Regions from separate parts of the Lysinibacillus sp. FSL W7-1291 genome, predicted to be linked through region 2. Evidence: riboswitches for the same ligand, from Rfam matches in the RefSeq annotation. Region 2 holds a riboswitch; each other region holds the start of a gene.
The links. Region 2 has a riboswitch for thiamine pyrophosphate ahead of thiW (energy coupling factor transporter S component ThiW). Riboswitches for the same ligand answer to the same signal wherever they lie in the genome.
Positions count from the first base shown of each region.

Region 1: linked by a shared signal. The riboswitch ahead of thiC (phosphomethylpyrimidine synthase ThiC) and the one ahead of thiW (energy coupling factor transporter S component ThiW) in region 2 are both predicted to bind thiamine pyrophosphate.
Region 3: linked by a shared signal. The riboswitch ahead of thiT (energy-coupled thiamine transporter ThiT) and the one ahead of thiW (energy coupling factor transporter S component ThiW) in region 2 are both predicted to bind thiamine pyrophosphate.
Region 4: linked by a shared signal. The riboswitch ahead of NST76_RS11535 (ABC transporter substrate-binding protein) and the one ahead of thiW (energy coupling factor transporter S component ThiW) in region 2 are both predicted to bind thiamine pyrophosphate.

Region 1 covers NZ_CP151994.1:246,541-249,722, reverse strand. The annotation lists gene thiC (phosphomethylpyrimidine synthase ThiC) at 1-1,367, opposite strand, end outside; TPP riboswitch at 1,513-1,627, opposite strand; gene NST76_RS01140 (AEC family transporter) at 1,706-2,635, opposite strand; gene NST76_RS01135 (methyl-accepting chemotaxis protein) at 2,747-3,182, opposite strand, start outside.
Region 2 covers NZ_CP151994.1:851,415-854,596, forward strand. The annotation lists gene NST76_RS03895 (VWA domain-containing protein) at 1-1,228, shown strand, start outside; gene thiW (energy coupling factor transporter S component ThiW) at 1,473-1,973, opposite strand; TPP riboswitch at 2,065-2,172, opposite strand; gene NST76_RS03905 (tetracycline resistance MFS efflux pump) at 2,239-3,182, opposite strand, start outside.
Region 3 covers NZ_CP151994.1:3,874,752-3,877,933, forward strand. The annotation lists gene NST76_RS18865 (hypothetical protein) at 1-20, shown strand, start outside; gene map (type I methionyl aminopeptidase) at 54-809, opposite strand; gene thiT (energy-coupled thiamine transporter ThiT) at 971-1,531, opposite strand; TPP riboswitch at 1,668-1,775, opposite strand; gene NST76_RS18880 (DUF4870 domain-containing protein) at 1,903-2,226, shown strand; gene NST76_RS18885 (hypothetical protein) at 2,282-2,404, shown strand; gene NST76_RS18890 (SMC family ATPase) at 2,446-3,182, opposite strand, start outside.
Region 4 covers NZ_CP151994.1:2,366,116-2,369,297, forward strand. The annotation lists gene NST76_RS11525 (ABC transporter permease) at 1-151, opposite strand, end outside; gene NST76_RS11530 (thiamine-binding protein) at 151-441, opposite strand; gene NST76_RS11535 (ABC transporter substrate-binding protein) at 443-1,438, opposite strand; TPP riboswitch at 1,592-1,702, opposite strand; gene parC (DNA topoisomerase IV subunit A) at 1,822-3,182, opposite strand, start outside.

The DNA of each region.
Region 1 (3,182 bases), 600 kb from region 2:
ACATAGCAGAGCATCGCTGTACCAAACCAGCCAATCATCGCTGCACCAATAGCTGAGGTAATATGGTCATATCCTGGCGCAATATCTGTTGTTAATGGGCCCAATGTATAGAAAGGCGCTTCCTTACAAACTTCTAATTGCTTGTCCATATTCTCCTTTATCAAATGCATCGGTACATGACCTGGCCCCTCTACCATCACCTGAACATCATGCTTCCAAGCGATTTGTGTTAATTCACCCAGCGTTTCAAGCTCTGCAAATTGGGCCTCATCATTGGCATCTGCAATGGAACCTGGGCGTAAGCCATCTCCTAAAGAAAAAGCAACATCATATGTCTTCATAATTTCACAGATTTCCTCAAAATGTGTATAAAGGAAATTCTCTTGATGATGAAATAAACACCACTGTGCCATAATTGAACCACCACGTGACACAATGCCTGTTACACGATTTGCTGTAAGAGGTACATAGCGTAAAAGAACACCCGCATGTATCGTGAAATAATCAACCCCCTGCTCTGCTTGCTCAATGAGCGTATCACGATAAACTTCCCACGTTAAATCCTCGGCTATGCCATTTACTTTTTCTAAAGCCTGATAAATGGGCACCGTTCCCACTGGCACTGCAGCATTTCGAATAATCCATTCTCTCGTTGTATGAATATGTTTACCAGTCGAGAGATCCATAATATTATCGGCACCCCAGCGTGTAGCCCATGTCATTTTCTCAACTTCTTCTGCTATTGACGACGACACCGCGGAATTTCCAATGTTTGCATTGATTTTCACATGGAAGTTACGACCAATAATCATCGGCTCTGCCTCAGGGTGATTAATATTAGAAGGCATAATAGCCCGACCTGCTGCAATTTCTGAACGAACAAATTCAGGATCCATGTTTTCACGTATCGCCACAAACTCCATTTCCGGCGTTATCATTCCATTTCGTGCATAGTGAAGCTGTGTTACATTTTTACCCCTTTTTGCACGTAAAGGCTTCCGCTCCAATTCAGGGAAAACATTTTCTTTAATGCGCGGATCATCAACACGACGAAAACCGTTATCCTCAGGTTTAATCGTACGCCCCTCATATTCCTCAACATCTCCTCTTTCTTCTATCCATGCACGTCGCAAAGTAGGCAGACCCTTTGTAATATCAATGTGATAATTCGGATCTGTGTATGGACCACTCGTATCATATACTCGAATAGGGGCATTTTTTTCATCCCCAAAGCTACCAGTCGTTGGGCTTAATGCGATTTCACGCATAGGTACTAAAATATCTGGACGTGATCCTTCCACATACACTTTTTTGCTTCCTTCAAAGCTAGACATAATCGTAATGTTCTTTTCACTAACTACTGACATGAGCTACTTCTCTCCCTTAAATGTAATTTGATACAAGGACCGAAAATCTAGCTCACTCCAACAAATAAAGAAAGGCCGAATCCAAAATATTTTTTTGGATCCGGCCATGAATGTAAAGGTCTAGTAATTGCACACGACATACGATGCAATAGCTTCTTAACTTTCCCACGCTGGTATGAGCCAGATCAGGTCCAAAGGGTCAAGAAACTTCTAAGCGTTTCCCTCTCAGCCTGACTCATCAGACTCCCCTAGTTAATACTATTTAGTTTGATGCTAGTGTAGCAGATATTTCTAAGAGATGGAAGTTTTCCATTCAATATTTTAAAATTTTCATCCAACTAAGTAAATAATACTTCCGCAAGATAAATCACGATCGTTACTGTTAGACAGCTCACAATGGTTGAAAATAAAACAGTTTGCGCAGCTGTAGCTGATTCCACATCGTATTCTAATGCTAGACTAGAGCTATTGCGAGATGTTGGGAAGGCACTGGCTATAAACAGAGATTGTGCGACAACTCCATCTAACCCCAATACATAAATAATGACCAATGCTACAGCTGGTCCGATAACTAATCTTGTAAAACAGCTAACAAAAACAGTTTTATTAAACATAGATTTGATTTCAAGCTGTGATAATTGTGCGCCTAATGTAATTAAGGCTACAGCAATAAATCCATCTGCGACATGCTCTACAGGTATTTTGATAAACTGCGGTATACCAATATTAAAATAGTTCATAGCGACACCAATAATTAGCGCATGAATAATGGGCATTTTAAAGAAATCTTTGATGATTGTCATACCCGATTTCGTAGAGGAAATTAAATTGTACAAACCATATGTATAAGTTGTCATATTTTGAAATATAACGAGCATGACCTGAATGGCTACACCAATAGGTTGTGTTACAAAAATCATTTGGGCCACTGGAATACCATAATTTCCAGAGTTAATGAGCACAACACTATTTTTAAAGACGGCTGCCTCCGTTTTGGCCAAACCAAGCCCTTTCGCTAAAAAATGACTGAGTATCATTTGACTCCCAATAAAAAGCACAATAAATAACCCGACTTCTCCCAGAACAGACAGCTCTACACGTGTTTCATATAAATTCACAAAAACAGCGGCTGGCATAAAGCAATATGTAATAAGCTGAGACAATGCTTTTAAGTTAAAACGAAATTTCTTTTGTAGTATAGCGCCAAGTACAAGCAACACTAAAATAGGTGCAACAATTTGAAAGAAAATCATTCCGAGATACATCATATTGATGACCCCCTTCCCTTCATTATAGTAGTGCTGAATGGCTAACAGGTCAATGTCTCTTCCCTTCACCATTAAGAAAGACTGCCTATATATTTTAGGCAGCCTTTTTCTTTACGCTAGCTTAAATCGATTTACGACTTCTTGCAGTTCATTTGATATATCATTCATATTTTGAATAGACTCTGCTACTTTTAGTAACTCTCCTTGTTGATCCATTGCAGAAGCACTTACTTGTTCAGCAGAGGCAGCTGTTTCCTCTGAAATAGCAGATATACTTTGAATAGCCATAATTGCTTGATTTTTATGCTCTAACATACTAGATAACTTACTCATTAGTTCACTAATGGAAGCTGCAATTGAACGTGACAAGTCACTGCTATCTTTAAAGGCCATTTGTGTGCTTTGTACGGACTCATTTTGAGAATGCATTAAATCTGCATTCGAAGCAATAACAGCTACTGTCTGTTGGGAATTTTCGAGAATACTTTCTACCGTACTCTTAATAATTTCTGTTTCATTTTTAGATTGCTCTGCTAGCTTTCTTACT
Region 2 (3,182 bases):
AGAAACCGCACCTCTTAAAAGTAAAGAAGAGGCAGTGGATACCATTCTATCAGTAACACCAGGAGGCGGGACAGAAATCTATAGTTCATTAGCTAAAGCCTATGAAAATCTCGCCGATTTAAAGCTTCAACGTAAACATATTATTCTTTTAACCGATGGGCAATCACAGTCTGGGAATTATGAGGATTTAATTGCTGAGGGAAAAGAAAATGGTATCACTTTATCAACAGTAGCGATTGGACAAGATGCTGATGCTAACTTACTCGAAGCACTTAGTGATATGGGTAGTGGACGGTTCTATGATGTCATTGATGAACAAACCATTCCTTCTATTTTATCTCGTGAAACAGCTATGATTTCTCGTACCTATATTGAGGATAATCCGTTTTATCCAGCAATTTATAATGCCGCAGGATGGAATTCGCTATTTGCCAATGGCGTCCCTCAAATGAATGCTTATATTGGAACGACAGCTAAGCAAGGGACAACCGTAATTGCAGAAAGTGAGAAGGAAGATCCTGTGTTAGCACAATGGCAATATGGACTCGGTAAAACATTTGCTTTTACATCCGATTCAACGGGTAAATGGACAGGAGATTGGGCAAGATGGCAGGACTGGGGAACATTTTGGCAGACGCTTATTTCACAAATGTTGCCAAGCTATAATGATGTTGCCTATGATGTGAGATTAGAAGCTGATGGCTCCTTTATGATTACAGACCCTACAAATGAAGCCGCATTTTTAGACATTGTAGCGGTTAATGAAGCAGGGGAGGAGTTAGAAACTCAGTTAGAAACCATTTCAGCCTCCCAAATTCGAGCTGTTGTACAGGCCGAACCTGGATTGATTTTCTTCCGTATAGCGGATGAGCAGCAGGCCATTTATCAGGCAGGCCTAAGTGTTCCTTATAGTGCTGAGTATGAACTGCTCCCTGTTAATGAAAAACTGGTTGAAGAGTTAACAAATCAAACAGGGGGAGCCGTTTTAAAAGAACCACAAGATGTGTTCCGTGACTTTACAACCAAAGGAGCGGATCGACAAAACATTGCTACATGGCTTCTTTTAGCAAGTATGCTTCTATTCTTTATGGATATTACCATAAGACGTTTTGGTTGGAGTTTCCTAACAAAAACGAATAAAAAAGAGCAGCCAATTGAGGAGAAACCTGTACAAGCAGAAGACACGAACGTAGCCCAGCTATTAAAGGGTATGAAAAAACGATCATAATAAAGTGAAGGCAGTGCAAAATCATTCCATTTTGCACTGCTTTTTTAAATGCTTTGAGGTTTTAAAAAATGGTGGTTTCCGCTAGGAAAGGGGTGCAAAGGTGATTGACACAGTGCAGCCTTCGAAAAGTGCTTCTCGGGGGAGAGAGACGCTCATAAAGAAACGAACCCCGCTCAAAGACTAGAAAAGAAATCTTCTCGCACATCTTAAAGGATTTCCAAAATCAAAAAGCACTCAGCACCACTCAATAAAGCGAAGAATTAAAGCTCTTTACTAGTACCGATTTTCGCAAAGTGCTAGCTACCATAACACCTAAGATGGCCCCGATGGTACTTGATGTTAAAAAGGCTGGCATGAAGAATAATGCGGCTACGGATGTCTCCATAAGCAATTTTGCATAGGGTACGGCAATAAGTGAAGCTAAAATACCAGTGCCAAAAACTTCGCCGAATCCTGCTAGCCATGATTTTCTACTGTATTTGTAGGCAAGGGCCGCACACAATGCTCCAATGACGCTACCAGGAATCGCTAAAAGAGAGCCTGTACCAGTAAAGATACGAATGATGGCTGTCACAAAGGCAACTAGAACTGTTGGCACGGGTCCTAGTATAATAGCTCCTATTACGTTAACAGCATGCTGAACGGGGTAGGCGCGTGCGATGCCTGTTGGTATGGATACAAAGGTAGATCCTGCTACAGCAATCGCTACTAATAAAGCCATGATTGTCATTTTACGAATTGACATAAGGTTCACTCCTCTTGAATAAAATCATGAGGGAAATTAAAAGGCCGCTTCCTTTAAACAATAGGAAGCGGCCTTGCATAGACAATGATAGTAGCAAGTAGCGCCACTTCCCTCCGCTAGTATGAACTAGATCAGGTTCAAAGGGTCCGTACATCATCATATACGTCTCAGCCTTTTAAAGGCTCCCCTAGTGGTAAATATCATTCAATTTTATTAACCAACATTACTGTAACATAATGTTAAAAATAGTCAATGATTTTTCTGACTATTTCGTATCAGGATGCATTAGATGAGGTGCTTTTTTCAATGTCCAGATGAGTGCAAGGAAGAAGCAGGCTAATAATATGATAGATCCGAAAATATATGGACTGTTCATATTCCAGTCAAATAGTAAACCTGCTAAGGCTGGTCCAATCATATTGCCAAGGCTCATGTAAGCATTATTCAAGCCCGCAGCAAACCCTTGTTCTTTCTCTGCAAGCTTTGAAATTAGTGTATTTACAGCAGGACGAATTAGTGTTGTTGCTGTAGAGAAAATAGTTGCTACAACTAATATAAGAGCGAAGCCAGATACAAACAATATTAAGAAAATAGCAACAGATGCAATAAATAAATTGACTAACACAACTTTCATTTCACCAAAGCGATTAAAAAGTGGTGTAATCACAAACATTTGTACAACTACCCCAAAAGCACCACCGACAACTAAAATAATCGCAATATCTACGGGTGTGTAATTAAACTTTTCTGTCACAAATAATGACAAGGTTGTTTGGAAGTTGGCAATTCCGAACGAGAACACGAGCATGATAATGAGCATAACGAAATAAGGCATATGTATGGAACGAGCCATTTGCTTCGCCAGATTTTCTTGCTTTTGCTTGTCATGTGAAGTGTTTGGTTTAGTAGATGGTAATAAAAAGTAAGATAAAACAGATGCAAGTATGGCAGCAACTCCTGCCGTGAAAAATGGAAAATGTAAACTAACCTTTGCTAAGAAACCACCTATTCCTGGCCCTATCATAAAGCCCAGTGACATAGCAGCACCTAACATACTCATACCTTTTCCACGTTCCTCGTAGGTAGTAACGTCAGCTACAAATGCCATAATAGGAGGTGCAACAAATGCGGAACCTAGACCGCCTAAAAAGCGTGCTAAAAATAGCATCCAGACGTCTGTGGCTAGGCCAAAACCGATTTGTGCAAGAC
Region 3 (3,182 bases), 1.5 Mb from region 2:
ATCCTGCCTACCAAAAATAAATTGGTAAGCAGGATTTTTCATTTCATTGCATTCTATTCTTCGTCTAATGATGTTAGGATAATCGGTTTATCTTTTGTTACAATGACTGAATGTTCAATTTGAGCTACAAGTGATTTATCAGGTGTAATGAATGTCCAACCATCACCAGCTTCTACAATATGCTCTGCCTTCGCTGAGATAAACGGCTCAACCGCAAGCACCATACCTTCTTTCATAATTGTAGAATCCCATGCATCATAGTAATTTAAAATGTGATTCGGCTCATCATGTAAAGATTGACCTAAACCATGACCAGTTAAATTCATAATAACAGTTAAGCCATTAGCATTCGCCTCACGTTCAACTGCCTTACCAATTTGATTTAATTTAGACCCAGCCTTTACCTTTGTCATTGCTCGATCAAAGGCGCTTTTGGCAACGCGACATAGCTTTTCTTTGTCCTCATAGCCATCACCAACCACAAATGAAATACCAGTGTCAGCAAAGTAGCCATTTAATGAACCAGAAACATCGATATTTACAATATCCCCTTCTTGAATAACACGTTTTCCGGGGATACCATGCGCCACTTCTTCATTGACACTAATACATGTATACCCAGGGAAATCATATTCTCCCTTTGGACCAGATATCGCGCCAGCCTCTGCAAACATACGGCCAGCAATTTCATCTAGCTCCAATGTTGTAACACCTGGTTTTGTGGCAGCTTTCATCGCTTCACGAATTTCAGCACAAATGCGTCCTATTTTTTTAAAAGCTTCAATCTCTTCTTGCGTTTTTACAATCATGTATAACGTCCCTTTCATCTAATATCTATACTTTAATATAACATAACTTGTTATGCGTATAACGATAAACGCTTTAAATATTGTATGCTTCCTTACTTTGCGAAGTGCGCAAAGAGTTATTTGCGACAAAAAAGCCCCTTCACAAATGTGAGGGGCATGTTTTATGCTTTTCTTTGCATTAATTGTGGAGCAGCTGTGAATAAAAGAACGCCTACAATTGCCGTTAAAATAGTTGCTGGTAGCATATATGTACCATTATAGATGATGGAATAGATCCATGCATTTTGATCGCCAGCATATTCTGCAAAAAATACAGCGCCAGCCATCGTGTGGGCTGCATATCGTAAAAAGCCCGCAAGTACCGTACCTAATATAATGTAAAGTGCCATTTTTGTTTTGTTGGCATTTTTGGCAGCCGCCAACACGGGTCCACGCACAACCGCCGCTAATCCTACAACTGTGAAAGCAACACCATAATCAAGGAATCCTTGTAGCCAGTGCACAATCGTAGCACCAAACATGGTTTGCATTACACCCACGAGTAATCCAGTTGTTAGCCCTGCTACTAAGCCCCAGCGAAATGCTATTAACATAATAGGTACCATGACTAGACTAACAGAGCCACCTTGTGCCCATACTTTAAAGGAAACCTGATCAAGCACAAGACCGATTGCTGCAAATATCGCAATCTCCACAAGCATTAATAGTCTTTTTTTGTCCATATATATTCTCTCCTTTGTTCCGATGTAGGATACAAGAGCAGGAATAGAAATGCGCTGATATGTCTCTTTCTGACACCTTTTTATTCCCTCAAGAATGAAAAAACGATGCCAGGACAGAGCCTCACATCGTACTAGTGTCGGTTTCTATCCACATCCCTACGCAAGCGTTAACTTACAGGTTCAAAGAGTCAAGGCATTACGTGCCCAGTCTCAGCTGACATCATCAGCTCCCCTTGTGGTCGTTACATCTGAATTTATTTGAACATTCTCATTGTACGCAAAGGATAGAAGGATTACAACCTCTTCCATATATTATTTTTTTGAAACTTTGCTGTTTTTCATGCGTAAATATTACAAAAGGAGGTACAACTATGGAGAACCAAAAAATTTTATCTGCCTTTAGTTATTTAAGTATTTTCTTCGCCCCTTTTATCGTCCCATTAATTGTGTACATTATTACGAAAGATAGTGACGTAAAAAGACATTCAATTCGTGCACTTATCTCTCATTTAATTCCTTTTGTTTTCGGCATTCTGTTCTTTATTGTCTTTGTTTTTTCTACATTTAATTTGGATCCAACGTCCGGCAATAATACGATGTTGATTATTTGGTTCGTTTCGTTTGCCATTTATGCCATCGTCTCACTAGGAATTGTAATATGGAATATTATTCAAGCTGTTCGTGTTATTCGTTAATGTTTCATTTTTAAGCGAAACAGGTAGTAGTAATTGTAAAAGGAGCTGTTTTTGAATGAAAGTATCAAATGTTGTGAAAACCGCCGTAAAATTAGCACCTATTGTTATTCCTATCGTGAAAAAAGTAATGGCTGCAAAAAAAGGGACAACACCTACAGCCACCCCTCGAAAAAAATAAACAGCAGGCGTATTCCCTTGTTTTGGAAATACGCCTTTTATTTATTTCACTTCAAAGTGGGTTTGACTATGTCCATTCAATGTTTTTTCTACATGTAAGACCGCTGGCATCGCTGATTTTAATTCAGGCACATGAGAAATCACGCCAATCATACGACCAGAATCCTGTAAAGCAATTAATGTATCAATTGCTTTATTCAAAGATTCCTCATCAAGCGAGCCAAAGCCCTCATCAATAAACATGGTTTCAATATGAATATTCCCTTGGAAGCTTTGAATGACATCTGCCATTCCTAAAGCAAGACTTAAGGAAGCATTAAATTTTTCGCCACCGGATAATGTTTTCACATCACGTAATTGATCCGTATAGGCATCATATACATCAAGCCCAAGCCCACTTTGCTTCGCATGCTTTTCTAGTCTATCAGAACGTCTAAGCTCAAATTGACCATTTGATAAGTGATAAAGACGAATATTAGCGGCATCGGTAATTTGGTCTAAGTAATTAATTTGAATGTATCGCTCAAAGGACAGCTTTTTCGAATTTTGTCCGTTTAATAATCCATAGAGTTCCTTTACTCGACCAGCTTCTTGTTCAAGTAACTGAAGCTCTCTCGCTGTTTCTTCCACTTTTTTTATAAAGCCCTGGCATGCTTGTGCAAAACCATTCATCTGTTGCAAACGTTTAAATGCTTCCTCATACGCTGTACGAAGTTGTTCTACTTTTGCTTCCATCATCACTAAATCTTGCTTCTCTTTCCCTTGAAGATACATAGCCC
Region 4 (3,182 bases), 1.5 Mb from region 2:
TTTGATAGGCTTTAAAAGCTTCCAACAAAATACTACTTGGTGCAGGTAATAACCAATGAGGAACTTCAGCCACATGCACAATGAGCTCCCACACGAATAAGAGGAAGGCGATAAAAATAATCGTCCTTCCCTTTTGCAAAGCTTGTTTCATTACTGGTATTTCTCCGTTAATGTATCCATAGTTATACCAGTTGGCTGATATAATATTTTCACTTGTGTAATGACATTGATAGCACCAAGCTCAATCATCTTGTCATTCATTTTTTCAATGATTTGCAGCAACATTGACAGCTCACCTTCCATCGTCGTTTCCAACGGATGTACCTCATATTTCACACCAGCAGCATCTATCACAGCAATCGCCGCATCGACATACGGTATAACATCCTCAAATTTCTCTGTTTTTGGAATGATTTGAACACTGATTAATGAATTCGCCATCTTATTTGGCCTCCTTTTTAGGTAAGAAATCATTTGTAAAGGCTTGTTTCGCATTAAATTCGCCCTCTAACACGTTGTTGCTAGACATCCATTTTGCATAGTTTTCCCATACAGAAAGCTTTTGCTCTCCCCATTGCTTGGCATCATCCTGATATTTATCGGCTAGCCATTCCTGACTTTTATGCACTAACGCTTGATCTAAATCGGGAGCCGCTTCTATTAAAATATCAGCCGCCTCACTTGGATGTGCTATGGCGTATTCATAGCCCTTCGATGCAGCCGCCACAAACGCTTGAACTAGGTCAGGATTGTCCTGGATCATTTTTTCATTTGTAGCTAGAACAGGTGTATAATAGTCCAGCTGATCACTATAATCTGTTAAGTACAGCATATTAATCTTTTCACCCCGTAGCTCAGCTTCAATACCTGTCCACGCGTAATAAATCCAAGCAAAATCAATATCCTTTTGCATCATCGTGAAAAAATCTAAATCTCCTGCATTGACGATATCTAGTTTATGAATGTCTGCCTTTTCTGTTTGCATCAATGATTGTAGGACAGCTTGCTCTAGTGGAGCCCCCCAACCGCCATAGGTTTTACCTTCGAAATCCTTTGGTGATGTAATACCTTTTGATGCAATAGAAGCAAAGCCAGATGTATTATGTTGAATAATAGCAGCAATGGAGACAAGAGGCACATCTTGCACACGAGCCTGTGTAATCCCTTCCTGATAGCTCACACCAAACTCTGCCTTTCCAGAAGCAACAAGCTGATCGGCTCCTGCCTCCCCAGGCATAATAATGTCAACATCTAAGCCCTGCTCCTCAAAATAACCGAGTTTTTTTGCGACATACAGCCCTGTATGATTCGTATTTGGTGTCCAATCTAAGACCACTGATACTTTTTTCAGCTGATCAGTAGCCTGCTTGTCCTCCTTGTCACTACAGCCCACTAACGTTAAAAGTGCAGCCACTAGAATAAATAACCATTTTTTCATGCGAAGTCCTCCCAGTTGATAATGTGAAAGTGTTCATGGTTGAATGTTGTCACCAGAAAGAAAGCGTATGCGTTTGGCAAGATATTGCTTGAAAACATAAAAAAACGCCTAGGATTCCTCCCAGACGTATTGCAATCAATCTTCAAAACTTTGCTTTTTTGAATAGATGTTCCCTACGCTGGTACGAGCCAAATCAGGTTCAAAGGGTCAGCGTCTATCGGACACAATCTCAGCTAGCAACTACTAGCCCCCCTACATTCTTGTGCTATGAACTTTTCGTTGATTATTATACCCATAGTTACGCTAAAATGACAAGATGCTATTTTTGACTAACGACTGCTCTCGTAAAAAAACCCAGCACTCCTAAGAGACTGGGCTTATCATTAGCTTAGTTTCTGTTCTTTTTTAGCCGTTAAAACATGGGAAATAGCCCCATCTGTTGCAATATCCACTTTAAACGAACCGTTGGAATGGCGATCAGCACGCGTCAATGTTTGGACATCAATGAGCTCTTGTACACCTTTTTCCGTTTCAATCACTATTTGCTCCTCATTCGTTGCTTGAATAACTGCCACAATACGGTGAGGATTTGCTTTTAATTCTGTTAATACTTTTAGACCACGTTTTGCACGACTTGCCACTTCAACTTCTGCAACATTCATTTTCTTCACGGCTCCACGCTGTGTGACGATTACCACATATTGTGTAGCATCAGGCTGTAGCACATTGACACCGACTAAGGCTTCTCCATCCTTTAGCGTGATGCCTTTGACACCGCCTGTTTTCACCCCTGTAACTGGTAATTCTTCCAGTGGGAAACGAATCGCATAGGCTGTATCCGTTGTTAACATCAGTTCCACATCATCTGTCACAAACGATGCAAAGATCATCGCATCGCCCGCTTTAACATTCATTGTTTTTATTGGCTTCGAATAACGCGTCACCGCATAATCTGCCAGTGGGGAGCGTTTAATTTGACCATCTTTTGTAGCTGTTAAAATATACGTATTTGGCTGTTCGAATGTTTCAAAGCCATACACTGCAATAATAGACTCATCTTCCCCTGTTGGCACAATACTTGAAATATGCTGTCCAAGATCCTTCCAGCGAATATCAGGTAGCTCATGAACAGGCTGGTAAATATAATTGCCTCGATTTGTGAACAGTAACAGATGATGCTGTGTATTTAAGGTTGCTTCATACAATAAGTAATCCGAATCCTTCATCGCAAAATCCTGACCATTGGAAGCGGCATGTGAACGTGTGGATGTACGTTTAATATAGCCATCCTTTGTCACCGTCACCACAACCTCTTCACTTGGCACAAGGACATCTAGCGTAATTTTAATTTCTTCTATTTCCTGCTCAATTTTCGAGCGACGTGGCTCTGTGAAGCGTTTCTTAATCTCTAGTAACTCTTGTTTAATGACACGTACAAGCTTGGCTTCACTTTGTAAAATTCCTTCTAGCTTCGCAATCAACTTATTTAACTCGTCTTGTTCTTGACGAAGCTCTGTAATGTCTGTATTCGTTAAACGATATAATTGTAAGCTAACGATCGCCTCGGCTTGTACCTCTGTAAAATCAAACTTCGCTTGTAAATTAAGCTTCGCATCCTTCTTATCGTTAGAAGAACGGATTGTCGCAATCACTTCATCTAAAATGGAGAGTGCTTTAATTAACCCTTCTACAATATGAGAACGATCCTTTGCCTTTTGTAAATCATAAATCGAACGGTTCGTCA